One region of the Exiguobacterium sp. NPDC077395 genome, then DNA from elsewhere that is predicted to be linked to it. Evidence: predicted binding sites of a transcription regulator. Region 1 holds the regulator's gene; each other region holds the start of a gene.
The links. The regulator Rex, encoded in region 1, represses fermentation and respiration genes when NADH is low (regulators of the CRP and FNR family bind a similar motif). The targets are predictions, from matches to a motif close to TTGTGAAATATTTCACAA.

Region 1 (10,614 bases):
GGAGGACTCATCGTACTACTCGTCGTCGCGACGTTTTTACAAGTACGAGAAATCATCCGCGCTTACAATATCGCCTATCAAGAGGAAATTGTGCCAGAAGAGACACGAGTGAAGTCGTTGACTGGAGAAGAGTCATTAGAAGGTATCGGTCGTGTGACCGGAGAGAATACGCTCATCGAGTCATTGTATGGTTACACGAGTGTCATCGACCAAGAACCAGAGCGTGTGATTGTCGTTGATCGCAATCTCGGTGTTCAGCCAAAAGCGAGCGATGCTTACTATGAAATTGAGCGGGGTCGCGAGGCAACAGAAGAAGAGGCTGCGAAGTTTGATGATTTGATCGAGAAGCTCGACGAACAGCAACTGTTCGCACAAGTCATCTCGACACACGAAGCACGCTATGTGACGAATGACGAAAAATCGTTGACGTTCTATAAAGTGTTCACACGTGACGTCGATACGAACGAGGCGGTCTTCTTTATCGCTGAGGACGGGACGAAGCTCGATTTCCATACGGTAGGATTCCAACCGTTACGATACTTTTAAGATAAAGAGAGGCCAGCGTATTAAAAACGCTGACCTCTTTTTTCATGCCTTCAAATTGGCAACGATCTTCCCGACGACATGTCGGTCCGAGAGTTCGACCAATTTCTTCGGGATATCCGCAAATGGAATTTTCTCTTGAATCATCGGTTGAATCTCACCCGCTGCAAGCAGTTCGAGCATGTGCGTACCGATGCGGACGATGTTTGCTTCGCTCACACGGTCTTGTTGATGATGAATCGCATTAAGTGCGACCTCATGGTAGGAGATGACACGTGTGAACGGTTTGATGACACTCATGTCAGGGGCTCCTGCGATATGGGCGATGTGTCCGTTGTAGGCGATAACTTGGAGGGAAGCGGTCGCCGTCTCCCGACCGACGGGATCGATGACGGCGTTGACACCGTGACCGCTCGTCAGTTCCATCACCCGTTGTTGCCAATCTTCCGTATTGTAGTCAATCGCCTCGTCGGCTCCGAGCTGTTTGACCCAGTCATGGTTACGCGCTGAAGCGGTCGTGATGACACGTTTTCCAAGATACTTCGCCAGCTGAATGGCAAAGCCACCGACACCACCGGCACCCGCGTGAATGAGGATTGTATCGATTGCATTCATCGGAAGTTTTTCAAAAATGGCTTGGTACGCTGTGAATCCAGCTGTCGGTAAAGCGACCGCATCAGCGAACGAGATCGATTCTGGAATCGGGACGACCATGTGCGCCTTGGCACGAGTGAACTCGGCGAAGCCACCCCATTCATTCCAGTTGCTGTGGTAGAGGACACGGTCACCGATTTGTACGTTCGTCACGTCATCCGCGACAGCGGCAATCGTACCCGCGACATCGAGCCCGAGTACGTGAGGATATGACCATTCGGGTTTGCCGTTAGTCGCCGTTTTATAGTCGACGGGGTTGAGCCCTGCATATTCTCCCTCAATCAATACCTCGCCGGAGCGAAGCGTCGGTGTATCGACCTCCTCGATTTGCATCGTCTGCCACGTGTTCGGTTCATGTAGTAATAAAGCTTTCATCTAACATCCACTCCTTATAAATTTATTTATCGATTGATGATTTAAACGTTATTTGTCTTATGATTTACTGCCTTTTATACTGAAGATAATGAATATAAAAGGAGTTTACACAGATGATTGATTTTGAATGGTATCGCAGTTTTATCCACGTGTACCAACAACGTTCCGTATCGGCAGCGGCGCGTGTTCGCTTTTTGACCCAACCGGCTGTCAGCCAACATATCGCCGCACTCGAAGCAGAACTCGAAACGTCCCTCTTCACACGGGCACCACGTCAGATGATTCCGACGGATGCGGGGAAGGAACTATACACGCAAGTGGTCGGCTTGATTGACCGTCTCGAGGAACTATCGCTTGAGATGAAATATGTCTCAGGGGAACAACCGCGTCCTGTCCTCAAGTTCGGTGGACCGACCGAGTTCGTCACACATGAGATTATACCCGCTTTGCCGCTTGATGCTGCACAGTACATCGCAGATTTCGGGATGACAGCAAATTTAATCAAACGCTTAGCAGACGGGGAGCTCGACTTTGTCATCGCGACGAAGCGGATGGAGGAGCCTGGTATCCAATACGTCCCGATTGCCGACGAATCGTTTTTGTTAGTGGCACCGAACGATTGGGAAATCCCAACCGACGAGTTAAAAGACTGGATGGATCGTCAGCCGTGGATCAGTTACGGACTGGAGCTTCCCATCATCCGGCGTTACTATCAGACACAGTTCGGGGAACGTCCAGACATCCGTCCGGAGATGATCTTACCAAACGTCGACGCCATCCTTGCGGCAATCGAATCGAAGTGCGGCATCAGTATCTTACCGAACTATTTGATTCGACACGCACTCGAGCGAGGAAGCGTTCAAATCGTAGCACCGGAGCGTTTTGCGACGAACGTTATTTACCTCGCGCATCGGACCGAATCGAAGCATGACCCTGTCATCAACCAAGTCATCCGAGCGCTGCAGGATGCAAAATGAAGTAGGACCCACGTGGGTCCTACTTTTTATAATGCATTTTTTAGGATTGTCGCTACGTCTTGTTGACGGAGCGGGACGTACTGGCCGATTTGTTCAGCGACCATTGCCCGTTCTGCCATCAATTCGAGATGCGTGGCGTCAATTTCATAATCACTGAGACGTGACGGTGCACCAATCGATGTCCAGAAGCCTTGTAACGCCTGAACTGTCTCCTCGACAAGGACGTCATCCGATTTGTCGTTCACGTCAATGCCGAAGACGCGTTCACCGAGTTGAATGATGCGTTCAGGACATGTCTTCCCGACATAGCGAAGCCATTCCGGGAAGAGAATCGCAAGTCCGCCACCGTGTGGGATATCGTAGACGGCAGAGACCGCGTGTTCAATCATATGAGTCGCCCAGTCCGTCTTCACGCCCATCGATAAGGTCCCGTTTAAGGCAAATGTTCCGTTCAACAACATCGTTTCCCGTGCGTCGAAATCATTCAAGTTTTCAACGAGGCGAGGTGCCGTCTCCATCATGGTCCGTAAAATCGATTCCCCGAACCGTTCTTGGAGTAAAGCGTTCTCTGAAGCGTGGAAATATTGTTCGAAGACGTGCGACATGATATCAACGATTCCGTAAACCGTTTGGTTCGCCGGTACACTCAACGTATAGGTCGGGTCGAGTACGCTGAATTTCGGGTAAGTGAGGGGCGAGCCGAACGAGCGCTTATCTTGCGCCTCCCAGTTGGTGATGACGGCGCCACCGTTCATTTCTGATCCCGTTGCCGCCAATGTTAAGACTGTCCCAATCGGTAATGCATCTGTGACGGGGACTTGTCGTGTCACGATGTCCCACGGATTCCCGTCATATTTTACACCGGCTGCGATTCCTTTCGCACAGTCGATGACGCTACCTCCACCGACAGCTAGGATGAGGTCGATTTGATGTTCATGGACTAAGTCAATCCCTGTTTGAACTGTCGTTAGACGCGGATTTGGTTCGACACCAGAAAGTTCGACGACGGTTACGTTCATGTCGGCTAATAGAGCGGTTACTTCTTCATAAAGACCGTTCGCTTTGATGCTCCCTCCACCGTATAAAAGAAGGACACGGTCCCCGTATCGTGGGATTTCGGTACGGAGTGATTCCAGTTGTCCTTTTCCGAATAAAAGTTTGGTCGGGTTGTGATATTGAAAACGTTCCATTGGTTAATAAACCTCCTTGATTTCTTCTAAGTATTGAACGTCCCGACTAGCGAGAAGTGCCTCTGCTTCTTTGCGATACGTTTGATAGTGGGGTGAGGCGATATGCGCATCGAATGCCTCCTTGTCAGCCCACTGTTCGTAAAAGACGAACGTGTCTGGGTTGCCTTCGACACGGTGTAGCGTATAGAAGACACAACCTGCCTCCGCGCGTGATGGGGTGACGACTTGGCGTAAGTGTGTCTCAAGCGCGGACCCGAGACCGGGCTTCGCTTGAATCTGAGCTAAGATGGTAATCATCTTCATTCCTCCTCATCTATAAAACCCGCCTGTTTGAGAACAGGCGGGTCGCTCTCTTTCATCGATTGGCAACGAGAAAGAATCGATTAGTTTAACGTGTTGATGACGGCTTTTGCGACAGCAACGGTCGATTGTGGATTTTGGCCTGTTACCAAGTTTCCATCGACTTGAACGTTTTCTGTGAAGTTGTCTGCGAGCACGATGTTCGCACCGAGTTCACGAAGACGCGTTTCAAGCATGAACGGCATGTAGATATCAAGACCTGTCGCACGTTCTTCTTCATCCGTGAACGTCGCAATCGTTTTACCGTTCACGAGTGGTGTGCCGTCAGACAATGTCGCACCGACAAGACCAGCGGGACCGTGGCAGACGGCAGCAACCGTTTTGCCTGCTTCAAATAGTGAACGGATCGCAACATTCAATGCTTCGCTTTGTGGAAGGTCGAACATCGTTCCGTGACCACCTGGCATGAAGATGGCATCGAATTGATCGAAGTTGGTAATCGTCTTCAAATCAATCGTATCTTCGAGAAGGGGAGCCGTCGCTTGAATGTCAGCCGGTACTTCGCCTTCTAAACTGCGTGCGTCGATTGGAGATTGACCACCGTTCGGGCTAGCGACTGTGATGTCATATCCTTGTTGTTTGAACTCAACGTATGCCTCACCAAACTCGGACAACCAAAGTCCAGTCGTGTGACCGTCCTTCATTTCTTTTGCGTTCGTCACGACCATTAATACATGTTTACTCATCTGTCATTCCTCCTAAGAAATCATCCGTCATTTCGGTACGTGACTAGAATAACGCGCACTCTAACGAAAAACAAATTAAGAAAAATCACCTTATCTATAAATAAATTTATACATAAATGAAAAAGCCGTCCCCTTCGAAAAAGAGGACGGACTGTTTACGCTTTCGGTTGTCGATAATTCTCTCGGTGCCACGTATTGATGCGGCTCACGATGAACACGAGAAGGGCAAGGATCCACATGAAGAGCGTCTCTTCATAGAAGTGGGCCCACACCGATCCCGGCGAATAGAACGTGTGAACAGTCACATCGACCGGCCAGACGACAATACGGATGAAGAGCGTGCTCATGAGCAGGCCACTGAAAAGACTGAGTAGAATCCCTGGCCACGTCTGAATGATGAAGCCGATGACGACTGGTAAAAAGTAAAAAAGAATAGAAGGGACAATCGTCGGCTCCCCGCGGATGAGTTCAGATACGAACTCGGTTCCGGTTGGCACGATATAGGCCAGTCCCGTGAGGAACGCTTGGATGAGCTCGATTCGCATGGCACGTGTACGCATCATGTATGGAGTTCCTCCCATTCCGCATAAAGTGCGGTGATGGATTCTTTCGCTGCGTCCGATTCGGTCGACAACTCCTGGGCACGGGCGAAGTCGTTGAAGACGTCCGGCTCACAAAGCAACTGTTCGATTTCGTCGAGGCGATTTTCATGTTGCTCGATTGCCAACTCAATCTCTTCGATGCGCTGTTTGATGCGGCGCTCTTCCCGTTGTTGTTCCTTATCGGCACGCTGTTTTTTCACGACGACCTGCTTTGTCTCTTCACGGGCGAGTCGCGCGAGTTCTTCTAGTTCTTCTTTCTTCTCGACGTAGTACGAATAGTCACCGAGATACTCGTCGATGCCGTTCGGCGTGATTTCTAACACACGCGTCGCGAGACGGTCGATGAAGTAGCGGTCGTGCGAGACGAAGAGAATCGTACCTGGATAGTCGAGAAGGGCGTTCTCTAAGATCATCTTCGAGTCGAGGTCCAAGTGGTTCGTCGGCTCATCCAAAATGAGGAGGTTCGGTTGCTCGAGCTTCAGCTTGGCCAACGTGAGACGTGCGCGTTCGCCGCCTGATAATTCATGGACACGCTTCATGACGTCATCGCCGCTGAAGAGGAACTGTCCGAGAAGACTCCGCACTTCTTGCTCGCGCATGAGTGGCCAGTCGTTCCAAATCTCGTCGATGACACGGTTCGCGTCCGACAAGTTCTGCTGCTCCTGATCGTAGTAGCCGATCTCGACGCCGGTCCCGTAGCGGATATCACCGGTAAGGGCGGCTTGTTGTTTCGTCAACACTTTGAGAAGTGTCGACTTCCCGACCCCGTTCGGACCGACGAGAGCGACGGATTCCCCGCGCTGTAGCTGGAAACGGAGATTTTGGGCAATCGGTTCTTCATACCCGATGGCGAGGTCACTCGCGCTCAACACATCGTTCCCGCTCTGTCGTTTGATGGAGAACGAGAGGACCGCACTGCGTTCGTCACCGTCCGGAGCATCGAGACGGTCGACTTTCTCCAGACGCTTCCGTACGCTTTGCGCCCGTTTCGTCGTTGTCGCCCGGGCGATGTTTCGCTGAATGAAGTCCTGCATCTTGGCAATCTCTTCTTGCTGCGACTCAAACTGCTTCTTCTCTTGTTCGTAGAGAGCGGCCTTCTGTTCGAGATACTTCGTGTAGTTCCCGACGAAGCGGCGGCTCCGGTGACGCGACAACTCATAGACGACCGAGACGACACGGTCGAGGAAGTATCGGTCGTGGGAGACGATGAGGACGGCCCCTTTATAGCCGCTTAAGTACTTCTCAAGCCATGCGAGCGTCTCGATGTCCAAGTGGTTCGTCGGCTCGTCCAAGATGAGCAGGTCGGGACTTTGAAGGAGCATCTTCGCCAAGGCGAGACGCGTCCGTTGTCCACCAGAGAGCGTGTCGATCCGACGCTCGAAGTCGTCCGGATAAAAGCGCATCCCGTGAAGGACCGAGCGGATGGTCGCTTCATATTGATAACCGCCACGCTCTTTGAATGTATGCTGCTCTTCATCGTAAGAGGAGAGGAGGCGTTCATACGCAGCGGCGTCATTTAGGATTCGTTCTGAGCCCATGTCGGCTTCCATGCGACGGAGCGTCTTCTCTTGCTCAATCAAGTCCGTGAAGACGGTGAGCATCTCGTTCCAAATAGTCTCGTCGGATTCTAACCCTGAGTCTTGGGCGAGATAGCCGATTGTGACGTCTTTTGGCTTCATGATGTCCCCGGAGTCATAGTTATATTCACCAGCGATGACTTTCAAAAGCGTCGACTTCCCGGCCCCGTTTCGGCCGACGAGGGCGACGCGTTCGCCTTCTTGGATTTCGAGTTTGACGTTTTCTAAAATCGGCTCGACGCCGAAGGATTTGGATAAGTTATTGACTTGCAGTAGGATCAAGTGAAAAAACCCCTTTCTCTCTATTTAGTATACTGTATTTTTCAGCGATTTTAGGTATATTCGTTGAGTGGTCATGTGAATTCGTTTACAATCAAGGTGTATGAAATTCAGATTCGTTTGTAACGTGTCGTAAAAAGGAGGCTCTTTCCGTTGAGTCAAAACGAACCAAAGATTCCACAAGCGACAGCCAAACGGTTGCCACTATACTATCGATTTATTCAAAGCCTGCACGCGTCAGGTAAACAACGTGTCTCTTCAGCAGAACTGAGTGAGGCGGTCAAGGTCGATTCGGCTACGATTCGCCGTGATTTCTCGTACTTCGGTGCGCTCGGTAAAAAGGGATATGGCTATAACGTGCAGTATCTGTTAGACTTTTTCCGAAAGACACTGAATCAGGACGAGATTACGAATGTCGCCTTGGTCGGGGTCGGTCACCTTGGGACGGCATTCGTCAACTATAACTTCCTTAAAAACAATAACACACATATCGTCGTCGGGTTCGACGCAGACGAGACAAAAGTCGGCACGACGATGTCAGGCGTCCCAATTCATCACGTCGATGAGATGGAACAGATTATGAAGCAAAACAAGATTGACGTCGCCATTTTGACGGTACCTTCTGCCTATGCGCAGTCCGTCGCAGACGACTTGGTCCGTTTCGGTATCAAGGGCATCTTGAACTTCACACCGGCACGACTTACCGTACCGGACACGGTTCGCGTCCATCACATCGATTTGTCGATTGAGCTGCAGTCACTCATTTACTTTATGCAACACTATCCAACCGCTGAGGGGGTCCATCAATAATGGAATTACTAGCATCATCACTCGTCGTCGGGATTCCGGGTGGGGCGAGTCTATTCATCATCGCCATCATCGCGCTCATCATCTTCGGACCGAAGAAATTACCGGAGTTTGGTCGCGCGGCCGGACAAACGCTTCGTGAGTTCAAAAATGCAACGAACGGCATGATGAACGAGCACGACGAGAACGACAAGAAAGCTATCGAAAAGAAAGAGCAGTAAGCCATGAATCATCAACCTGATCAAGAGCGGGAAATCACCGATCACTTGACAGAGCTGCGGAGACGACTGATGCTATCTGCATTTGTCGTCTTTGCCTTCTTTTTGATGGCTTTGCCGAGTGTCAAATATGTACTCGCGTACTTGCAAGAAGATCTCGTCGAACGCGGGCTCGAACTGAACGCCTTTGGGGTCGCGGACCCGCTCATGATTTACTTGAACTTGGCGCTCATCATCGGCCTGATTGCGGCGAGCCCATTCCTACTGTATCAAGTGTGGGCGTTTGTCGCACCCGGTCTGCATCCGAATGAACGAAAAGGTACGCTCGCTTATATCCCGATCATCTTCGGATTGTTCTTGATCGGCCTTGCGTTCGCCTACTACTGGTTATTCCCGCTCGTCCTCGATATCTCGACGGACCTCGGGCAAGACCTCGGACTCGAACAAATCATCGGGGCGAACAATTACTTCACGTTCTTGTTGCAACTGACGATTCCGTTCGGTCTATTGTTCCAATTGCCGGTCGTGACGATGTTCTTGACCCGAATTGGTGTCGTGACACCATACTTCTTATCGAAGATTCGTAAGTATGCGTACTTCGCGCTATTCGTAGTCGCGGCATTCATCACACCACCGGATTTGACGTCGCACCTTATGGTGTCATTGCCACTCTTCTTCCTATATGAGATTAGTTTATCGATTTCACGCGTCACCTACAAAGGGGTGTTGCGCCGGGAGAAAGAAGCGATGGTGCAAGAACAGATGGATTTAATGAAACAGATGAATGAGAAATAAGCATCGTTCCGTAAATGGGACGATGCTTTTTATATGCATTACACTGTAGTTCAACTGGTGTTCAAACTTTAGACACTTTTACGTGAAATAGTGAGCATAGTCGTTGAATCCTATATTGTGAAATAGTACACTAAGGTCAAGAAGTTAATGTGATATTTATCACAATCTAAAAACGAAACGTACTGTCTAACATAAAAGGAGAGACGACTCATATGAAAATCGCAGTCATCGGATGTACACACGCAGGAACAGCAGCTGTCAAAGGATTACTCGCCAAGCACAACAATCTTGATATCACCGTTTACGAGCGGAACGATAACGTCAGCTTCCTCTCGTGTGGGATTGCGCTCCATGTCGGTGGGGTCGTCCAACGTGCAGAAGAATTATTCTACTCCTCTCCACGTGAGCTTGAAGAGCTCGGAGCAACCATGCGCATGAAACATGATGTCTTATCCATCGACACCGACGCGAAGACGGTCCACGCCAAAAATCTCGAAACAGGGGAAGACGTGCACGACACGTATGACCGCTTGATCGTCACGACGGGTTCATGGCCGATTGTCCCAACGCTCCCAGGAATCGAAATGAATGGAATCGAACTCTGTAAAAACTATGCGCATGCACAACGTATCATTGAGCGCGCGACAGATGCAACGAAGATTGCTGTCATCGGAGCGGGTTATATCGGAGTCGAACTCGTCGAGGCGTTCGAAGCATACGGTAAACATGTTACGTTCATCGATAGTGCCGACCGCATCTTGAACAAATATCTCGATAAGTCGTTCACGGATCCATTAGAAGCAGACATGACAAGTCGCGGGATCGACCTCGAACTCGGTCAGACGGTCGAAGCGTTCCGTGGTACAGATGGAAATGTCACACATGTCGTGACGGACAAAGGTGAATTCGAGGCGGATCTCGTGATCCTCTGCGTCGGATTCCGTCCGAACACAGGACTCCTCGAAGGGCAGGTCGATATGCTCGGGAACGGCGCCATCATCGTCGACGAATACATGCGCACGAGCAACCCGGACATTTTTGCGGCAGGTGACAGCTGTGCCGTCTACTACAACCCGGCACGCACACACGCCTATATCCCACTTGCGACGAACGCTGTCCGCATGGGAACGCTCGTCGCGGAAAATATGATGCAACCACGTGTCCGCTACCAAGGGACGCAAGGAACGTCAGGACTTCGTCTCTACGACTGGAACATCGCGTCGTCTGGATTAACGGAAGAAGCGGCAGTCCTATTCGGACTCGACGTAGAAAGTGTCGTCATTGAGGATGCATATCGTCCGGAGTTCATGCCGACTGCAGAGAAAGTCGAATTCAAACTCGTCTATGAAAAAGAGACACATCGCATTGTCGGTGGACAAGTATTGTCAAAAGCGGATTTGACACAAGCAGTCAACACGCTCTCCCTCGCTATCCAAAACGAGATGACGGTCGAAGAGCTCGCGTACGTCGACTTCTTCTTCCAACCGCACTACAACAAACCATGGCACTTCTTGAACAGCGGAGCGCTTGAAGCGATGAAAGACAAAGTGA
Region 2 (10,614 bases), on a different contig from region 1:
TCAGCTAGCCACATGACTAAAAACGTGATGAACATCAAGCCGTAAACTACTTGCGGTTTACCAAAGGAGAATCGTTTCTTTAACTCCGCTTTCTTCTTTCGATCCATTGCGACCGCGAGCAGTCGAAAACGGTCGTCCTCCATCGTAGGTGTACAAATCGAGCGAGATAATGTCACTCTCGCTGGAATCGGGAACGTCATGGAGTCGACCCGCTCTTCATCAACGAGACGGTCACCATATATGTGAATCGTCAAACGATTTCGTCCAATACGAGACAGACGAAAGGCGTTCAAGATTGCGTTAATGTCAGTACCGACATGATTCGCCCATGCTTTTTCAGTTTGAACGTATAAGTCATAGCGATCACCTGCTTTTGTATCAAACAAGATGACTGCACGGGACGGTTCTAATATCCCTTCGATTCGTCCACCGTTCTCGACCGCTTGATAAATGTCTTCCCAGAAGCAAGTCGCCAACAAAATCCCTCCTCTCTCATTCTATTGTAAATCACGTTGTACCTCACGACAAAGTCGTGGCTTGCCTCAAACGTACAAAAAACCCGCAACCTTTACGGCTACGGGTCACTCATATATCACAATTACAAGACAGGTTCCATCGTTTTCATAAGGACGTTCGCAGAATGTTGCATTTTTTGATGTTCTTCTTCTGACAACTCAATCTCAACGACCTCACGCACGCCCTGACGGTTGATGATGGCCGGTACCCCGATATGAATATCGTGTAAACCGTATTCCCCATCAAGATGAGCACCGACTGTCAGCAACGTGTTCTCATTACGAAGGACCGCTTTGACCAAACGGAGTAATCCGAGTCCAATGGCATAGTATGTCGCCCCTTTACGTTCGATGATGTGATAAGCCGCATCACGTACGTTCACATATATGTCTTCAAGGTCTTGCCAGTTATATTCATCATGCTCTTCAAGCAACTGTTCAACAGATTTTCCGTAGATACGAGCATTACTCCAAGCAGCAAACTCAGTGTCACCGTGCTCACCCATGATATAGGCATGACAGTTACGTGGGTCGACATTGAAATAGTCGCCAAGCATGTAACGTAAACGCGACGTGTCGAGAACAGTACCTGAGCCGAAGACGCGATGTTTCGGAAGTCCTGAATACTTCCATGCCAAATGCGTCATAATGTCGACAGGGTTTGAGGCGATAATGATGATGCCATCAAAACCAGAATCCATAATATCTGAAATCATCGACTTCATGATCTTCGCATTTTTTTCAACAAGGTCAAGACGAGTCTCCCCTGGACGTTGCGGTGCACCTGCGGTAATGACGACGATGTCTGCTACACCACAGTCTGCGTAATCCCCTGCCCATACACGCATCGGTGAAGACGCGAACGAGACGCCGTGGTTCAAGTCCATCGCTTCCCCTTCTGCTTTAGCCTTGTTGATGTCAATGATGACGAGTTCTTCACAAAGGCTTGCTGTCGTTAACTGGTACGCAAAGCTCGCTCCAACTGCCCCTGCCCCTACAAGTGCGACGCGCGTTACTTTAGCATGATTTAATGTTTCCATATTGATTCTCCACCCTTCGATCAATCTGTTTCATGTTTTTGTTATCTCTGTTACAACAAGATTGTAACATCATTCACAAACTCTAACTGCAGTGGAAACCGTTTTCACTTTGGCGATATTGTGACAACATTCACATTCATTTGAAACATATTCATTTTCTGTACTACCCTCATCCGAACACCAAAAAACAAATAGACGCCGCTCCAAGAACGGATAAGAAATTGACTGCATCATTCCCTAGCACACGCCACCCTGACACATATGTTGTAGAAACTTGATGATGAACTTTCTTTTCCGTCAGCTTTCCACAAACCGTACAACGAAACTTCCGTTGAACCGTCGCCCCGAGCAACGTATCGATGACACTCCCACTCAGTCCGATTCCCCAAAGCGCTACTAGTAATGCCATATCCAATTCGACAAACAGGAGAGAAGAGCAAACAATCACGAATGCGCCTACAATCGACATGACCGTCCCAAATGTTGAAACGGCACCGCTCGTTCCCGGCTCAACTTCTCTAAACGTGAACATGAAGCGCGGTTTACGTTTTGCGAGGACACCGAATTCAGATCCCCACGTGTCACTCGTCGCTGCCGCAATGGACACGATGTACATATAAAGATAGACGAGGTCATCTGTCAGTAAGTAACCGAGGGCACAAAGGATCCCTACCCCACCGTTTGCTAACACTTGAATGGCGTCGCGCGCTCCCGTTTTTTCGACAATGTCATCTACATTTTGTTTATCACGAGATCGATATTTCGAAGCAAGTGAAGATGTCGAGAAGAATACGCCGAGTAAATAGAGGCCGAACCAACCAAACGATAACCCGATCAATACCCCCGTCACCACTGTCAAGAAGGCTCCCGAGATTGTCAAGGAGCGTAACCGATACCCGAGAAAGGCGACGATACAAGTTACAACAAATATGGCAAACATTGAATCATCTCCTTTTCTGTCACAATCCACTGAACAGGTAGATCATGTGGTTCAGTCGGCACTTGATCGACCAATTGAACGGAGTACGCTAATGAAACCGTCTCCCCTTCATATGTACGTAAAAAACGATCATAGTATCCTCCGCCCCAACCAACTCGATATCCCGACCGGTCAAATACTCTTCCCGGCACAAGACAGAGGTCGATACTTGTCGTCGTCGGCGGGGTCGTCGGCTCCAAAATATTCATGACGCCCGTCTCAAGGTCATCTACTGAATGAATAATATGAAACGTTAACCCCTGCTCCGTTACTTTCGGGACGCACACCGTTTTTCCTGCTTCAAACGCTTCATGTATGATTGGCGACGTATCGATTTCAAGCGGAAGTGAAGAGGTCACGGCAATCGTCTGGCTTTCTTTCCATATCTCTGTTGCGAACAACCGCTGATGGATGACTCGGTCAACTTGTCGGCGATTGTTCATTTGTTTAATGTACTGATGGACAGTTCGTCTTAACGCTGCTTTGTCTTCCACAACGCATTCCTCCTTACAAAAAAAGCCGCCACATATGTGACGGCCGGTCCCTCATTACTTCACTTCGCGGTAAAGCGTGTGACGACGGAGACGTGGGTTGTATTTGCGCAACTCAAGGCGCTCTGGGTTGTTACGTTTGTTTTTCTTCGTGATGTACGTGCGATCGCCTGTTTCTGTGCAAGCTAATGTAATTTTAACGCGCATTTCTTTCACTCCCATCTTAATGATGTTGTATCAAGTGCTTTTGCTTTACAGTCTAAGCATACTCAATTATCCTACCAAGTTTCTTATGAAAAAGCAAGGTTATTTCACGTTCTTTTTCATTGATTCCTGTCCGTATGGAGAAGATTCAAGAGGTAGGCATGTGTTGACATTCTCGCTTACTTTATACCATTGTTTCAGGTCGTTCATCGAGAGCTCTTCGCCGACATAGACGTACTCCGCTGACGAGAACACACTGTTTTCAATACGATGGATTGCATCGAATAAACCACCGTGCCCGTGCGGGTTCCGTGTCGCTTCAAAGGACAACATAGTTGAGTATAACGGAAGCGCAAGTGATTGCGCAAGTTCTCTTGCAGCAGGAATCGTCATCCAATCAAAATGATGAATCACTTTGAATGATACCCGTTTCGAAAGTTCATGAACGAGTTTGACATACGCAATATTTTGCGTGGCAACCTGATTCATGACGTGCTCTAAAAATGGACTAGTCGGACGAACTCGATACACATGAACGTTTCCGTGTCGTTCGTATTCCGGCAACTCATCGTGATACGGCGTCAGCACATAGACGGTTTCTCCCTCATTTGCTCTCGCCTCCACTTCCTCGACGACACGATGACCAAGTCCACCGACGATATGACCGTGATATTCGGGTGTCAGCATAAGAATTGCTGACTCTTCTGCATCTCGTTCAGTCGTCACGTAATAGTCGTGCGGGGAGAGGAATGAATCGACATCAAGGTCTTCGTCTTGTAGGAATGGATACGCCGCATAATGATCATCGAGCAACTTGTTCGAGACAGTGCCTTGATAAAGCGCCGTTTCAAGTTCTGCGAAGAGACGTGTATGCTCCCTGAAGCGTTCAGCCGCATACTGTGCTGTCGTTTGCCCATCTAAGATAAACGCCCAGTCACTCGATACAGCCAACACATAATGGCGAATCAATTGTTTTAAGGCACGATTCGTCAAATCCGATTGATCACGATAATCTGCTATGTCTTTGACAAGTTGCATCTCCATCATGTGCAGGTGACGGAGCATCCATTCATTTCGTTCATTGATCCAAACTTCACCGTAGCCTTTTCGTCCCCATGTGTTCATGGAAACATGGACGGTTTGTAAATCTTTGAAGTGACGCTCAAGGAAGATTGCTGGCGTGATCGTTTCGATTCCAAATTCTTCGAGCCGCTCTGCGACTTTCCCAAGAAATTCAGGACCTTCAAACCACCAGTGGCCAAACAATTCCGCGTCAAACGGTGCTGTGACCAAGAACGGTGGGAATGTTTGTCCGCCATGTGCCTCCAGGTGCCCTTCTAACGTTTGAGCGAAGTCTGTCGCATGGTTCTCGATTTGATGTTCAGCCCACTCACGTACATAAAAGTCTTTTTGATCGGTGTCACCTGTGATGCGGTGCATTTTTAATCCTGTGTCGAATCGAATGCCTTCCGGATGCATGAACGATTGAATGTAGTCCCAATCTCGGTCGTAGGCCAAATCTCGATAAAACTCTCGATAGTCAGGGTGACCTGGATATCCAATCATCGAACTCCAGATTTTACCCGAGATGATTTGGTCTCGTGGGAACAATGCGACACCGTGTGGAGAATAGACCGGAGCACCAATGCCTTTTTCAGGAGTCGGGTCCGCATCGAGCAATGCATGTTCATCGACAAAGGTGTATCGGATTCCTTCCTCGTAGAGAATTCGGTCCACGCCTGGTGTATACGCACACTCTGGCAACCAAATCCCTGTCGGACGGAACCCGTAGTGACGTTCGAAACAGTTGAGACCTGTCCGAATTTCAGCCCGTGCCGCCTGCTCCGTGAAGAGATGTGGGTTGAAGCCGTGGGTCGCCGTACAAGTCACCATGTCAATATATCCCGCTTCACGATATGTACGAAACGCTTCATTCAAGTTTTTATTCCAATGAAGGAACGTATTTTTCAAGTCGTGATAACGCTGTTCATAGAAATGTAGCGTCGACGTCTCCTCATCCGTTCTTCCCTCTGAGAGTTCTAACGCAATCAATTCGAGCATCTCATCGATGTGCTCGACATATCGGTCTTGGATGAGCGGGTCAGCGAGCATTTCTACCACTGGTGGCGAAATACTGACTGTCCAATGCAATGGCCGCTTCAAGCAGTCAACTTGCCAAAGGATTGGAATATACGTTTCTGAGATGGCTTCATACACCCATCTTTCTTCTAATCGGTGCTTCTCTTCATGCCTAACGTACGGTAAATGAGCATGAAGGACGAGTGAAAAGTATCCTGGTTTCATGTAAAAATGTCCTCCTTAACGTACGTGACGGTATGCCGCATATTTTGGTAATGTATCTAACAACTCAGGAGAATCTACTTCCCCGTACTGCCAACGTCTCACCGGTTCCGCAAAACGTCCGATGCCGGCTGGTTCTGCACGCGGTGTATCAAGCGGTGCTGATGCCACGATTGGTAAAAATTCTCCCTCCATCGTGCGTATCCCGAATTCGAACACATATGTCGTATTCGGATCGAGAGGACGAACGAACCAACTATTCGTCATTTCAGGTAGGTCGAACGTATATGAACGATTTGCATGACCGCTCGCATAATCCAATAAGGTTACGTCTAAAATACGGAATGCTTTCGGTAGCTCTTCCCATCGTCTCATAAACTGAAGCTCTAACGTCTCTTTGACCAAATCAGACACTTCCCAGCACACATAAACCGAGTTCGGTGATTGTACGACTGCATGTAAAAAGTCTACGTTGTATCGGTCTGGCAACTGCCAGTATCCTTCTGGTCCTTTCGCAAGAAGTGGCGATACGTTCACATCACTCGTTTCTTTCGCTGTGGCAACTTGTTTACGCGAAGTGGCTCCTGGTGCTTTCGCTTTAGCTTTCTTATTGCTCTTTTGTTTCACAGGGACAACTTCCTCCAACTCTTGTTGCTGATTTCTCCATTTGCGCCATGCGTATTGGACTTTGCCAATCGGGACGTCTAGTTCTGCCGCAATCTGTTTCAACGTAAGTCCTTGTTGCTTCAAGGATACGATTTTCTCTTCCATCTCTGTATGGCTCCCTTCATGTAAAAATCCATGTAGACTAGTATTCGCTCATTCTTTATGAATTCCTGCCCAAAAAAATAAAGAACAACAGCACTGTTGTTCTTTACCACTAATCTTATTGATTCAAATCATAATGTTTCCCTTTTTCAAGGAAAATTAAATGTTCTCCGAAGTTTGTCACGTGATCGCCCATCCGCTCGAGATATCTAGCGATGTTTGAGAACTCGTATACATCGTTCGTTCCGACCGTCATTGCCGGAAGGGAACCGATGTATTGTTTAATCACCGTTAGATTGATTTCATCAATTACACGGTCCATTTCATTGAGTTCACGGACACGACTCACTTCTCCTTTACGATACGCACGTGTCGCCAACTCGAGCATGTCAATCAACTGTTCAGCCATCTGCTTGAGTGGTTGAATGTCATGTAAATAAGGAACATGTTCAATTCGCGTCACAGCTTTGGCGATGTTCGTCGCGTAATCCGCAATGCGTTCTAAGTCTGTCGCCGATTTCATCGTCACAATCAGACGACGTAAGTCAGTCGCAACTGGCTGTTGCTTTGCAATCAATAAAATCGCTTCGTCGTTGATTGCTAACTCTAAATCATCAAGTTCGTTATCGTTGTCGATTACCGTTTTTGCTAATTCAAGATCATGTTTTTCTAACACTTCGATTGCCGTCGCCGTTTGTCGCATCGTCAAGTTTGCTAAACGGACTACTTTATCTTCTAATTCAGTTAATTTCGTATCAAAAAATGTGCGATTTTGTGCCATCAATCTAGTCTCCTCCTTAACCGAAACGGCCAGAAATATAGTCTTCCGTCCGTTTGTCAGATGGATTCGAGAAAATCTTATCTGTTACATCGAACTCGACAACTTCTCCATTTAAGAAGAAGGCCGTTTTATCCGAAACACGGGCAGCTTGTTGCATGTTATGCGTGACGATGATGATCGAGTATTGCTCTTTCAACTCTTGAACGAGTTCTTCCACTTTCAGCGTTGAAATCGGGTCAAGGGCAGATGTCGGTTCATCCATCAAGATGACGTCAGGTTCGATTGCTAGCGTACGAGCGATACAGAGACGTTGTTGCTGTCCACCAGAAAGTCCGTACGCGTTTTCGTTCAGACGATCTTTCACTTCATCCCAAATGGCAGCGCCACGAAGTGAGCGCTCGACAATCTCATCGAGTACTTTTTTATTTTTGATGCCATGCGTACGAGGGCCGTACGCTACGTTATCATATACTGATTTCGGGAACGGGTTTGGTTGTTGGAATACCATTCCGACCGATGTACGTAAATCTTCTACTTTATATCCACGATCGAAGATGTTCCGACCATGATACAAGATTTCACCATTCGTCCGAACAGATGGAACGAGTTCTACCATACGATTCAACGTTTTAATGAATGTTGATTTCCCGCACCCTGATGGTCCGATGATGGCAGTAACTTCATTCTTTTTAATATCGAGGTTGACGTCAATCAAAGCTTGATCTTCGCCGTACCATAGGTTCAAATTGTTGACGACATAAGCGCTATCTTTTTTCATCTCAGTAGTTGTCGGTTCTGTCGTTGTTGTGTTCACGTTTTGATCTCCTTTATTGAGCTCTTGTTGTTTCATCATCTCGAGCTTCCTCCTCATTCATCTGCAAAAACGACTCAATGTCGGTTCGTATATTTGTTTCGGATATAAATTGCTACAGAGTTCATCGCAATGAGCATCGTCATGAGTACGATGATTCCTGCCGCGGCCAAGTTTTGGAATTCTGCTTGCGGTCGGCTCGTCCAGTTATAAATCTGGATTGGGAGCGCCGTAAAGTCAGAGAAAATACTGCTTGGTGTTGTTGAAATAAATGTTGCTGCGCCGACCATGATCAACGGTGCTGTTTCACCAATTGCACGAGACACGGCTAGAATGATTCCTGTGATAATCCCAGGAATCGCTGACGGTAAGACGACATTGAACGTGGTCTGCCATTTTGAAGCACCTAGCGCTAAAGAAGCGTGTCGTAACTCCATTTTGACTGCCCGTAATGCTTCTTGTGAGGCTACGATGACAATCGGTAAACTCATGAGTCCGAGCGTTAACGCACCTGCCATAACCGAGTTGCCTAATTCCATCACGCGGACGAATATCGTTAATCCGAGCAATCCGAAAACGATTGAAGGAACACCGGCTAAGTTCGAAATATTGACTTCGATAAATGAAGTCATGCGATTCTTCGGTGCGTACTCTTCTAGGTAGATGGCTGCACCGACACCGATGACGAACACCATTGGCACGATTAGAAACATCAACCATAACGATCCGATTAGCGCAGGATATAATCCTGCCTGCTCGGGACGACGTGACGGGAAGTTACGTAAGAAATCGAGATCGACCCAGCCCGCCCCTTTTGAGACGATGTCATAAATCAATGTCGACAAGACGACTAATGCAAAGACGAGTCCCGCCAAAAAGACATATTTGAAAATTTCATTCAGTTGTAAACGGCGTTTGATTCGTTCAGACACCGTTTCACGATCCATCAGGTTCTTCGTATTCTTGAACTCACTGTTCGGTAAAGCCATATTAGTACTCCTCTCTGAAGCGGCGCGTCACCCAGTTTGCGAACAAGTTCATCAATAGAGTGAAGACGAACAATAACGCACCAACCGCATAGATACTGTAATATTCGATTGTGCCGTAACCTGCATCACCTTTTGCGATTTGAACGATGTATGCTGTCATCGTCTGAATCGCATTAAGCGGATTGAACTCGAAGTTCGGTTGCGACCCACCCGCAATCGTTACAATCATCGTCTCCCCAATCGCACGGCTCATCCCGAGAACGATTGAAGCAATGATTCCAGACGTCGCTGCCGGCATAACGACCTTCGTCGCCACTTCAAGACGCGTTGCACCTAGACCGAGCGCACCATCTCGAATTTTCTTCGGCACCGCACTCATCGCATCCTCAGAAATCGAAGCAATCATCGGAATAATCATGATCCCGACGACAATACCAGGACTAAGCGCATTGTAAATTTGAAGTCCTGGAATCAACGCTTGCAAAATCGGAGTGATGAATGACAATGCGAAGAACCCGAATACGATGGTCGGTACACCTGCCAACACTTCTAAGATCGGCTTTAATACACGACGCGCGCGCTCCGAAGCATACTCACTCAAATAAATCGCAGACGCCAATCCAAGCGGTACGGCAACGATCATCGCAATCACAGTAATTTGGAGTGTTCCCATCACAAGGGCCCATACCCCGAAGCGCTGGTCTGCACTAAGCGGGTACCATTCTGTCGTTCCTAAAAATTCAGCGACAGGCACTCGTTCAAAGAACTTAAATAGCTCAAAGCCAAGTGTGAACGCAATACCGATTGTCGTGACGACCGATACGAATGCGCTCAAGAATAATAAGAACGGCATGATTTTATCAAACACGTTCGTCGTACTATATTTTTTTTGTTTATTTTGTTGAATCATCTCTCGAATCGAGAGCTCTTTGTTTGGTTCATTCATCTCGTGTATCGCTCCCTACCTCTTCATACTAGAAAGCATGGCGAGAAGGTGAGAGTTACCCTCACCTTCTGCCACGTATCATTTTATTCTCCAGCGATCTCATCGATCATCTTCATGTTTTCATCGTAACGCGCTTGCTCCATTTTTACGTAACCAACCTCTTCAGAAAGGTCAGCTGCATTTTCGTTCATGAAGCGTGCGAAGTCAGCTACTTGCTCTTTGTCTTTCAACGAAGCGTTGTTGACATACGTATAAATTTCACGTGAGAGCGGGTAAGACAAATCGTTGATTGTGTCATGTGTTGGCTCTACTCCTTCAACATTCAAGGCACGAAGTGTGTCTTGGTTCTCGAGGTAGTAAGCGAATCCGAAGAATCCGATTGCACCCTCTGTCCCAGCTACACCTGTTACGAGTACGTTGTCATCTTCAGACAATTGTGCGTCTTGACGAATATCTGTCTCATCAAGAACTTTCTCGTCGAAGAAATCGTACGTACCTGAATCTTTTCCTGGTGCGAAGAATGAGATTTCTTCATCTGGCCAGTCCGAACGAACATCCTTCCACGTTTTCACGCTTGTATCTGTCCACATTTTATTCAATTCTTCAATCGTGATATCTTGAGCCCAATCGTTCGCTGGGTTCACAACGAGTGAAAGACCATCAAGTGCGACTGAGAGTTGTGTAAATTCCACACCATTTTTCTCAGCTTCAGCTGCTTCTTCTTCTTTGATTTCACGTGATGCGTTCGAGAAGTCTGTCTCTCCCGTCACGAAGCGTTTGAAGCCACCA
Region 3 (10,614 bases), on a different contig from region 1:
TTAAGAGGCTACTGAACAATTGATGCCAGACGACCGTTCGTGGATAAGAATCCTTTTTCATACCGTCATCACCTCAACACTTCCGCTCATGAGCACGATATGAATCCGAACTTTCCGTGTAGCCTGGACATAATCATCAGACGCCGTATAGAAGCGCCGGTTAAAAACCGGTGAATAGTTCGAATCATCCACTTGGACTTTCCCAAATCCAATCGACGCATCAATCGAATAATCATAACCCGCTGGAATGAGGATGCGGATGTCTCCCGCAAGTCCATTTAGGAGCAAGAACGTCTCCCCTTCAGGAATGATGGCTTGTGATAGATCCATCTCAACATCACGCAACAAAAAGAACTCATTCGTATCGCGTAACACATAGTGCCCTGACTCTTTCATACCGAACGAGAAGGCTTGTTCCTGACGAAGTGGTGTCCGAATTTTTGATTCAACCGGTCGATTCTTATAGAGTCGATACCCGAATAGCAACAACAGACCCGAGAGCACAAACCCAAACGCGGCCGACGAGAAGATCAAGCCAATCAAGAGAATGCCCCCGATGGCGTAAAAGATATAGCTGGCCGACTGTTTACCTCGACGACTGAAGCGTCTTCCAATATAAAGAAGAAGCAATGGGAGGATCATGCTGAATAAGACGCTATTCCCACCCGTCACGATGTCGATAAAGAGTCCAACTGAAAATAAAATAATCATGAATCCAATGATTTGACGTGTGTTCCAACGTTCCATGTCCATTCCCCCTTTCTGTTCATATGTATGAAGCAAAGAAAGCGATGACCTTGTTCAGGTCATCGCCGAACCGTCACCTCACTCTTGTTTAAAGCGACGCTCCAGTTCTTTCAGTTTTGCTTCAAAATCATCTTCATCTGCTTGCGTGTCTTTCTTCTCTTCAACAGGTTGTTCTTTCTTCTCTTCCTCGGTAAACGGATGAGACTGCGACGTGTTTTGACCGAAGATTTGGTCAAGTGCCCCTTTTAGAAGATCTAAATTTTCACGCATCGCAAATTCATATCGTTTGTTTTGCATTTCATCGAGCTTGAGTTTCATCTCGAGTGCACGACGCTCTAGCGCATCCAATTCACGCTCCCCTTCATCAATCAACCCTTCGAAATAACGATACTGTTCTCCGTAGTGTTTTGACTCAAGAGCTGCACGTTCTGCCAACTTCTCTTCACCAGCCTGCTTCGCCAGTTCTGTCTGTTCATATCGTTTATCTGCCATCTTTTTGGCATCATCACGCTTTTCAGCAAGTTCTGCAAGCAGTGTGCGTTGACGTTCGACGAGACGCTCAACCGATAACGCTTCCTTCTCCGCTCCACGGATATGGCGGTTCAATTCCGCTTCTCCACTCGAACGTGGCATCTCTTTATCTTGATACTTCTTCACTTCTTTTGAAATCTCTTTCGTCAATTCATTCGCTAGTTCACGAAACTGATCAAACGGTGTCTTCATGGTGAATCCTCCTTATGAAATCTTAACGACGATTAACAAATTTTTGCCACACTTGATCGAACTGTTGGAAGCTGCTACGGCTAGCACGCGTTCCGTCGGCATTTAAAATTTCGACTTCCGGGTCGCGCTTCTCACCTGTATACATCATATACCCTTTAAACAACAACCACGCGACAATGATTCCGATGAGTGCCCAAATGTTTGAGAGCATCGTCCCAATCCCGATGACGGCAAGGATTCCGAAACCAACTTTAGCACCGATGTGTGTCACAGCCTGAAAACGGACTCCAGCCCAAAGCGTCAAGAGCGCTCCTAATCCGAATAAAATCATATTCGGTAAAGCACCGATCAACACAAGCACTAGAGCGATCGCGGCTACGATGAACAACACCTTTTTCACTTGGTGATTCATCTGTTATCCCTCCTTGTTAAGTACACTCTTATCATAATACGTTATTTTGTATAGGTCGACGAGCGGAAGGCTTGTTTCGCCTCGGTCTTTAGACTGAGATGTTACCGTTTCCAATAACTGTGGTACACTGATGCTATCGAACAATGAAAGGATGATGTTTTATGAGCAACATGATGCATGCACGTCACCAAATGTCAGCGAATCGGAGGGCTGTCGTCCTCCATCATTAAAAGGAGGATTCTTTTTGAATCAACAAACTGAAACGGGACGTGTCACGGCACAGTTCCAACATCTTTACACGGTATCAATCGGAGAAAACGCCTACATGTGCGGAGTTTCCGGAAAATTTCGACATGAGGCGACGAGCGAACGGGATTACCCGGTTATCGGCGATTATGTCACGATTCAAGTTCGCGAGCATGGTCAAGGTACGATTCACCATCTCCTTGAGCGTCGGACCGTTCTATCACGAGCGGCCGCCGGCAACGAGACGCGTGAACAACTGATCTGTGCGAACGTCGACTACGTCTTGATCACGATGGCATGCGGACACGATTTCAACATCCGCCGCCTTGAGCGCTATACGCTAGCTGCGTGGGACACAGGTGCAATCCCCATCATCGTCCTGACAAAAACGGACCAAGTCGAATCGGTCGACACACTGCTCGAAGACATTGAGCTAAACGCACCTGGAATTCAAGTATTTCCTGTCAGTGCTGTGACGGGAGAAGGTGTGGCTGAACTTCGTCACGCGTTACCGAGCGAAAGCACCATCGCCTTCGTCGGTTCGTCTGGCGTCGGAAAATCTACGCTGACAAACGCCCTAGCCCACGAGACACTTGCCGTCACGCAAACCGTCCGGGCGCAGGACGAGCGCGGCAAACATACGACGACACATCGCGAACTGTTTCGAATCGACGACTTATACGTCATCGACACACCAGGGATGCGAGAATTCGGACTATGGGAAGGAAGCGAGCATCTCGATGAGACGTTCCGTGATATCGAAGCGCTTGCCGAGACATGCCGCTTCCGCGACTGCTCACATCAGAAAGAACCGGGTTGCGCCGTCCAAGAGGCGCTAACGAACGGTACGTTAGATGCGAAACGCTATGCGAGCTACGTCAAACTAGAACGGGAACTTCTCTATATGGAGAAGAAACAGGCAGAGCACGCCCGCGTCTTAGAAAAGAAAAAACGGCGGATATAAGTTCGTTGGACTGTGAGCGAAGCTGCTCGCAGTCCTTTTTTATTGTAATTTGACAGGTTCTCTAGGCAGGCGTAAACTTGCCATATACTTAAAAAGTTTACCTAAGTAAACAAATTAACCATTAGGCAAGAAAGAAGGATCTGTCATGTTGAATGAAGTCGAATCAATTCGAATACATCGCTCGATGACTCAAAAACTAAAAACACTTCTCCCTTTTCTAGGTCCAGCTTTTGTCGCTTCGGTCGCATACATCGACCCTGGAAACTATGCAACTAATATTGCAGCAGGCTCTCAATTTGGTTATTTACTCTTATGGGTCATTTTAATCGCAAACTTGATGGCCGGATTAATCCAAACGCTGTCTGCTAAAATCGGAATCGCGACTGGGAAAAACTTACCTGAAATTTGTCGTGACCGCTTCTCTAAGAAGACCGCAGTCTTTTTATGGATTCAAGCCGAATTAATGATTATGGCCACTGATTTGGCAGAATTTGTTGGTGCGGCACTCGGGATCTACCTCGTGTTTGATATAACGCTCATTCAAGCAGCACTACTTGCCGCGGCCGGTTCTTTTGCCATCTTAGAAGTACAAAGACGTGGCTATCGACCACTTGAAACGCTTGTGACTGGGATGCTACTCGTCGTTGCTCTTGCGTTTGCCATTCAAACGTTTAGCTCTCAGCCCGAAGTGAAACCCCTTTTGTCAGGTCTCCTCATACCTCGTTTTGACGGGACAGAGAGTATTTTATTAGCTGCCGGAATATTAGGTGCAACTGTCATGCCGCACGCTATTTATTTGCACTCTGCTTTGACACAACGGCGAATCAAGGGAAAAGATGCGGTAGCACGAAAACGCATCATGAAATTTGAACGAATTGATGTGACAATCGCAATGGTCCTCGCTGGCGCAATCAATGCCAGTATGTTGATTATCGCAGCTGCCGTCTTTTATAAGAATGGGATGTTCGTAAACGATTTAGAAATCGCTCACCAGCAGTTTGACTCCTTTTTAGGATCACCAATTGCCATGTTATTTGGCATCGGCTTAATGGTTGCCGGATTATCAAGTGCATCTGTCGGAACATTGGCCGGGGATGTCGTCATGCAAGGGTACATTCAAAAGCATATTCCGATTTATATACGTCGTGTGATTACGATGGCTCCTCCACTCTTACTCATTCTTTCCGGTGTCAACTTGTCAAACGCTCTCGTTTGGAGTCAAGTCGTTCTCTCTTTCGGTATATCATTCGCCCTCATCCCTCTGCTTCTCTTTACGAGTAATAAAGAGTTAATGGGCGGGCTTGTGAATCATCGTTTTACGACATGGATTGGATGGGGTATCACAGCGATTGTCATCGCATTAAATATATTTTTGATTGTCCAAACCTTTATCTAATCTCTAAATATAAAAAACAAGCGCAGGCCGAGCGGCCTGCGCTTGTTTTTTATACAGTTCCCTGTAAGATTCCTTCCGCCCATTCGACTTCATCAGACGTCGGAGGTTTTGTTCCTTTGAGGGGATAATCGAGTCCGAGCGCCTCCCATTTATAGACGCCCATCTCATGGTAAGGCAGAATCTCGACTTTCTCGACATGGTCTAACTTTTGAATGAACGCGGCGGTACGACGAAGCGCCCCTTCTTCAAGCGTCCATCCAGGTACGAGGACGTGGCGAATCCACATTTTCGTTCCGCGCTCGGAAAGGTGTTCGGCAAGCGCGAGCGTGTTGGCATTGCTACGCCCCGTCAATTTTTTACACATGTCGTCGTCGATATGCTTGATATCGAGTAAGACGAGATCGGTGTGATCTAAAATCGCATCCAAGTTAGGAGGACGGAGTGCACCGGACGTATCGAGTGTCGTATGGAGCCCATGCTTTTTCGCTTCACGCAGCAGTGCCTCTAAAAATTCAGGTTGCGCGAGTGGGTCACCACCTGAGATGGTGATGCCGCCGTTCGATGCCTCCATGAACGGTCGGTAACTGAGCGCCTCTTGAATGACGTCTTCAGCCGAGCGGTGGTTATTCTTTTTGAAATCCCATGTGTCCGCGTTATGGCAATAGAGACAACGTAACGCACAACCTTGTAAAAAGACGATGAAGCGAATCCCTGGGCCGTCAACTGTTCCGAATGATTCGACCGAATGTACATATCCCATTGTCATCGAAATGACCTCCTAACGAATGAGCGGCCCTCCGTGGAAGGCCGCTAAGCCTTTACTTACAACGAACCGTGGAACGTACGGTTGATGACGTCGATCTGTTGCTCACGCGTCAACTTGATGAAGTTGACCGCATATCCAGATACGCGGATCGTGAGTTGTGGATATTCTTCTGGATGTTCCATTGCGTCGAGAAGCGTCTCGCGGTTGAAGACGTTGACGTTCAAATGATGTCCTTTGTGCTCTCCACTCATATACCCATCGAGAAGTGCCGCCAAGTTGAGTTCACGTGCGATTTCTTCTTTTCCGAGTGCTTTCGGTACGATTGAGAACGTATACGAGATCCCGTCTTGTGCGTGTTCAAACGGAAGTTTCGCAACAGATGAGAGCGATGCAGCCGCACCTTTCGTATCCCGTCCATGCATCGGGTTGGCACCTGGAGCGAATGGTTCACCAGCACGGCGACCGTCTGGCGTATTCCCTGTTTTCTTACCGTAGACGACGTTCGATGTGATGGTGAGGACCGATTGCGTATGAAGCGCGTCACGGTATGTTTTATGTTTCCGTACTTTTTCCATGAACGATTCGACGAGTTCTACGGCAATCGCGTCGACACGGTCGTCATTGTTACCGAATTTCGGGAAGTCGCCTTCCGTTTCGAAGTCGACGATGATTCCTTCTTCGTTCCGAACGGGTTTGACGCTTGCATATTTGATTGCTGAAAGACTATCTGCCGTTACAGAGAGACCCGCAATCCCACAAGCCATCGTCCGTAAGATTTCTGGATCGTGAAGCGCCATTTCGATGCGTTCGTACGCATATTTATCATGCATGAAGTGAATGACGTTGAGCGTATTGACGTATAGCTCTGCCAACCAATCGAGTGTACGGTCAAAGTCGGCATATACTTTATCGTACGTGAGCACATCTTCTGTATTCATTTCCCAAGCTGGAGCAATTTGAGCGCCGCTCTTCTCATCACGTCCGCCGTTCATGCTATAAAGAAGGGCTTTTGCCATGTTGGCACGTGCACCGAAGAACTGCATTTGTTTTCCGATTTTCATCGGTGACACACAACATGCGATACCGTAGTCATCACCGAATTGTGGCATCATCAAGTCATCGTTCTCATATTGAATCGCCGATGTTTCAATCGACATTTTCGCACAGTATTGTTTGAAGCCTTCTGGAAGTTTCGTCGACCAAAGGACCGTCAAGTTTGGTTCTGGAGCAGGACCGAGGTTTGTGAGTGAATGTAAGAATCGGAACGAGCTCTTCGTGACGTTCGAGCGACCATCTTCACTCATCCCACCGATTGACTCCGTTACCCAAGTCGGGTCACCTGAGAACAATTCGTTATAGTCTGGTGTCCGTAAGAATTTGACGATTCGAAGCTTCATGATGAAGTGATCGACGATTTCCTGAACGTCTGATTCTGTTAAACGACCAGCTTCAAGGTCACGTTCAGCGTACACATCGAGGAATGTCGAGACGCGTCCGAGTGACATCGCGGCACCGTTTTGTTCTTTGATCGCAGCAAGGTATGCTAAGTACACCCATTGATACGCTTCTTGCGTGTTTTCCGCAGGGCGACCGAGGTCAAATCCATAAGCGGCTCCGAGTTGTTTGAGTTCTTGGAGGGCACGAAGTTGTTCCGATAGTTCCTCCCGGTCACGGATGTCTGATTCAGATAAGAATCCACCTCGTTTCGCCAAGTCTTTTTTGCGCTCTGCCATCAAGAAGTCAATTCCGTAGAGCGCGACGCGTCGATAGTCACCGATGATGCGTCCACGACCGTATGCATCCGGAAGACCTGTGATAATCCCTGATTTACGAGCGGCCCGCATTTCAGGCGTATAGGCATCGAAGACACCTTGGTTATGTGTTTTACGGATCTCTGAATAAATTTTTGTGATTTCTTCATCTGGTTCGAAACCATATGATTCGAGTGCGGCATCCACCATGCGAATCCCGCCATTTGGGTGAATCGAACGTTTGAACGGCTCATCCGTCTGAACGCCAACGACTTTCTCTAACTCTTTGTTTAAGTAACCTGGTCCATGCGACACGATTGTCGATGGTGTGTGTTGATCAACGTCCCAAACGCCTCCGCGTTCACGCTCTTCTTTTGTCAGTTCCATCACACGATTCCAAAGAACGTTTGTCGCTTCTGTCGGACCTGCTAAGAACGTATCGTTCCCTGTGTATTCATGACGGTTCAAACGGATAAACTCACTGACATTGACTTCATTCATCCACTGACCAGGGATAAAACCTGACCATGCGGATTTGATTTCGGTTGCCATGTTGATTCACTCCTCATTCTCGAAAGTAATTGCGTGTTATCTATACTGTGAGTGTACGTGAAAACGTGAACAATATGTTTTACAGTATTGTGAAACTTGTAACAATCTTATGAACGTGATGAAATAGCCGTTTTTGAAAGCGTTTTACAAACTGTTATATTCGATTAATTATATAGTTTGAAACAGCTGAATCCCATTTCATTAGGGTCGAACTATGGTCTGTACTAATTTGATTGTTCTGTGACGAACTATACAGTTTTGTGGGTGATAAATCTCACATCACTCGGTTAGAACTTGAATTTTTGTGTCGTATCAGACACAATGAAGGCAGAACATTGTATAAGAGGAAGGGGTTCTACTCATGACGTACGAACCATTAACACCAAGCCACGCCTTTCAAGTCGGCGATCGCATCTCGTTGAAGGTCGACGAAGCCGGTGAAAAGCGTGATGGATTTATCACAGAATTTGAAGATGGAGGGTTTTGGATTCGCTTTGACGATGACATCGAGAACGAAGATTTTATCGATTATCGCGACCAATTACTCGCCGGACTTTTGTCGCGTCCAATCCATGTCATCACGACACATCCGGAACTGAAACCGTTCGAGAAAATGACGTCCGAGTTACAGTATCGCGTTTATCAAGGATTCACGATTGAGAAAGTGGAATTGACAGCAGAAGGCGCGGATGCCCACATCCAACTCATCGAAGACGGTCAAACGTATACACAGACGTTACGTTCTTCAATGGAAGATGGTCAGGAGCATGTTCGCTATATTTGACGAGGGAGCGCTTTCGCTTCCTTTGTTTTTGCCTAAAGATAAGGAGACCTATTATGAATTTTACAAAACCTTTTATTAACGAGACGTGGGAACGGATGGGCTTTAACGAGCCGATGCCGGTCCAAAAAGAGGCGTTCCCCCTACTATTAGATGGAAAAGACGTGACAATCGAGGCACCGACCGGAACGGGTAAAACGCTCGCTTACCTGCTCCCGGCGATTGAAAAAATTGATCCCTCGAACGACCGGATCCAAGTTGTCATTGTCGCTCCAACTCGTGAACTTGTCATGCAGATCCAACAGGTCGCACAACGTTTCACCGAAAAAGGCGATGTTCGCATCGGCTCGTTCATTGGCGGTGTCGAATTGAAACGTCAAATCGATCGAATCAAGAAAAAGCCGCATTTGATCGTCGGGACACCGGGACGTCTCGTCGAATTGATTGACAAGAAAAAGCTGAAGCTCCATGAGACACATACCGTCATTCTCGATGAAGCCGACCAAATCATCGACAGCGGTTTGACAGAGGCGGCTGAGCGCATCATCAAGCATACTGCACATGAGCGTCAACTTGCACTCGTCTCGGCAACACTCACCGATTCACTCAAAGAATGGTCGGCACCGTTCATGAACGAGCCGGCACATATCAAAATCGAACGTGCTGTCAGCAATCAAGTGACGTACGGTTACTTGTTGACGACGCGTCGCTACAAACCCGAACTGTTACGCCGTCTTTCGCACGTCGATGGCGTGAAAGCACTTGCGTTCATTAATAACCGCTCGTTCTTGCCACCACTTCGTGGGGAGCTTGAAAAGTTGAAAGTGGACTACCGCATGCTCGACAGCTTGAAAGGAAAGCGCGAACGCGTCGAGACACTCCGTGAATTCCGTAAAGGCGAATACCCGCTCCTCATCACGACGGGTCTCGCGGCACGCGGGCTCGATATCGAAGATGTGACGCACGTCGTCCATTTCGACTTACCGGAATCAATCGATGACTTTATCCACCGTTCAGGCCGTACGGCTCGCGGTAATGCAGGCGGAACCGTCCTTTCTCTCGTGACGACGGACGATTTACCACACTTAAAATCATTCGCGCGTCAACTCGGTGTCGAATTGAAAGAACTCGAAATTTATCGTGGCGATGTAATCGAGAAACGGATTGAGGAGAAGCCTCCTGTCGTCAAACGCCCTGCGAACAAGCGAGGACCGCGCCGATGAAAAAAGACCGGAAAGTAATTCCCTTCCCTTTGCTCGTCGAAGAGTCCGAATTGCTTGCCGAACTGAAAAAGTTATATGAGCAAGCCGCTCTTGCGCGAAGCACACAATGGACGAATTATATTCAAGAGATCGCATCGGAAGGAACATGGCATTTAAAAGATGCCGAGCTCTTCCGTGACCTCTTCATTGATTGGGCCGTCTTCTTTGAAACGGACGAAGATGGCATGACGCCCCACGGTCGCTATTTGGCTGACCATAAAGGCGACATGTCACCTGCCCTTTATCACGCACTCCGTGGACTAGCCGTCCCGCGCTGCAGCATCTTTGAAGTGACGGAAGACGGTCAGTTGAAAGACTGGGAGTCAAAAGAGACGTACGCTGTTCAGTTACCCGAAGAACGCGAGACCGGCGACCTCGTCCTCGGAAAGTTACTCGACATCCGAGGCAGCTGGCGCTTCGGTTCGGCGTTCCTCGCCTTACCTGCGAAAATGTCTGGAAACGTGGCCGACCTATATATCGACTTTACGGATGAAGTCGGTCCCGGTGCCTTTTTGGAGCAGTTCCCGGAGTTCTGCGCGGAACTGATTGACTTGTTGCTTGATTTAGAAGAAGGCGTCATCATACCGAAACCATCAAAATAAGCAAAGGGCCGCGGCCCTTTGCTTATTTTTGTCTAACGTACACGTCAATCTGTTTGAGCATGTCACGCGCTTCCTCATTTTCAGGCGTGATTGCCGCACTTGAGATTTGTTCCCCATCCTCGTATACATCGATGACGACACCGTCTTTCGCTTGACGCGTTTGGTACAGGCGACCGTTTGAATAGAAGGCGTGATCAACTGAGTCGAGAACGCTTCGGGTCATGTTCTTCCCTGTGTTCAAGTCGATGACGACTTCCTCGCCATCTTCATTTATCGCTAACAGGTTTTGGCCCGACGTTGTATAATCCCAAAAGCCTTGGTCTTCTGCCAATTGAACGACTTTCTCCGTTTTCGTGTCATAAGCGAATTGACCTGGCAATCTGTCTTCAACATTGAACTTATCTTCTCCTTC

Region 2: ACQKD4_RS05015 (L-lactate dehydrogenase) is a predicted target of Rex. The motif match lies at 1,674-1,691, and genes of this name have one in related genera.
Region 3: pflB (formate C-acetyltransferase) is a predicted target of Rex. The motif match lies at 7,645-7,662, and genes of this name have one in related genera.

What each region holds. Positions count from the first base shown of each region.
Region 1 is NZ_JBNNHU010000004.1:7,199-17,812, forward strand. It holds gene ACQKD4_RS13290 (hypothetical protein) at 1-546, shown strand, start outside; gene ACQKD4_RS13295 (zinc-binding dehydrogenase) at 589-1,572, opposite strand; gene ACQKD4_RS13300 (LysR family transcriptional regulator) at 1,686-2,549, shown strand; gene ACQKD4_RS13305 (iron-containing alcohol dehydrogenase) at 2,576-3,739, opposite strand; gene ACQKD4_RS13310 (putative quinol monooxygenase) at 3,743-4,036, opposite strand; gene ACQKD4_RS13315 (type 1 glutamine amidotransferase domain-containing protein) at 4,123-4,785, opposite strand; gene ACQKD4_RS13320 (hypothetical protein) at 4,941-5,348, opposite strand; gene ACQKD4_RS13325 (ABC-F family ATP-binding cassette domain-containing protein) at 5,345-7,246, opposite strand; gene ACQKD4_RS13330 (redox-sensing transcriptional repressor Rex) at 7,397-8,053, shown strand; gene tatA (twin-arginine translocase TatA/TatE family subunit) at 8,053-8,271, shown strand; gene tatC (twin-arginine translocase subunit TatC) at 8,275-9,063, shown strand; gene ACQKD4_RS13345 (FAD-dependent oxidoreductase) at 9,276-10,614, shown strand, end outside.
Region 2 is NZ_JBNNHU010000001.1:981,622-992,235, reverse strand. It holds gene ACQKD4_RS05020 (rhomboid family intramembrane serine protease) at 1-476, opposite strand, end outside; gene ACQKD4_RS05015 (L-lactate dehydrogenase) at 599-1,555, opposite strand; gene ACQKD4_RS05010 (DUF92 domain-containing protein) at 1,725-2,495, opposite strand; gene ACQKD4_RS05005 (5-formyltetrahydrofolate cyclo-ligase) at 2,474-3,028, opposite strand; gene rpmG (50S ribosomal protein L33) at 3,083-3,247, opposite strand; gene ACQKD4_RS04995 (1,4-alpha-glucan branching protein domain-containing protein) at 3,332-5,533, opposite strand; gene ACQKD4_RS04990 (DUF4912 domain-containing protein) at 5,549-6,301, opposite strand; gene phoU (phosphate signaling complex protein PhoU) at 6,417-7,079, opposite strand; gene pstB (phosphate ABC transporter ATP-binding protein PstB) at 7,096-7,857, opposite strand; gene pstA (phosphate ABC transporter permease PstA) at 7,968-8,879, opposite strand; gene pstC (phosphate ABC transporter permease subunit PstC) at 8,881-9,825, opposite strand; gene ACQKD4_RS04965 (PstS family phosphate ABC transporter substrate-binding protein) at 9,909-10,614, opposite strand, start outside.
Region 3 is NZ_JBNNHU010000003.1:133,800-144,413, reverse strand. It holds gene ACQKD4_RS12880 (sensor histidine kinase) at 1-61, opposite strand, end outside; gene liaF (cell wall-active antibiotics response protein LiaF) at 58-747, opposite strand; gene ACQKD4_RS12870 (PspA/IM30 family protein) at 826-1,470, opposite strand; gene ACQKD4_RS12865 (hypothetical protein) at 1,493-1,882, opposite strand; gene rsgA (ribosome small subunit-dependent GTPase A) at 2,127-3,092, shown strand; gene ACQKD4_RS12855 (Nramp family divalent metal transporter) at 3,238-4,488, shown strand; gene pflA (pyruvate formate-lyase-activating protein) at 4,538-5,254, opposite strand; gene pflB (formate C-acetyltransferase) at 5,311-7,557, opposite strand; gene ACQKD4_RS12840 (hypothetical protein) at 7,919-8,341, shown strand; gene ACQKD4_RS12835 (DEAD/DEAH box helicase) at 8,395-9,561, shown strand; gene ACQKD4_RS12830 (hypothetical protein) at 9,558-10,202, shown strand; gene ACQKD4_RS12825 (hypothetical protein) at 10,225-10,614, opposite strand, start outside.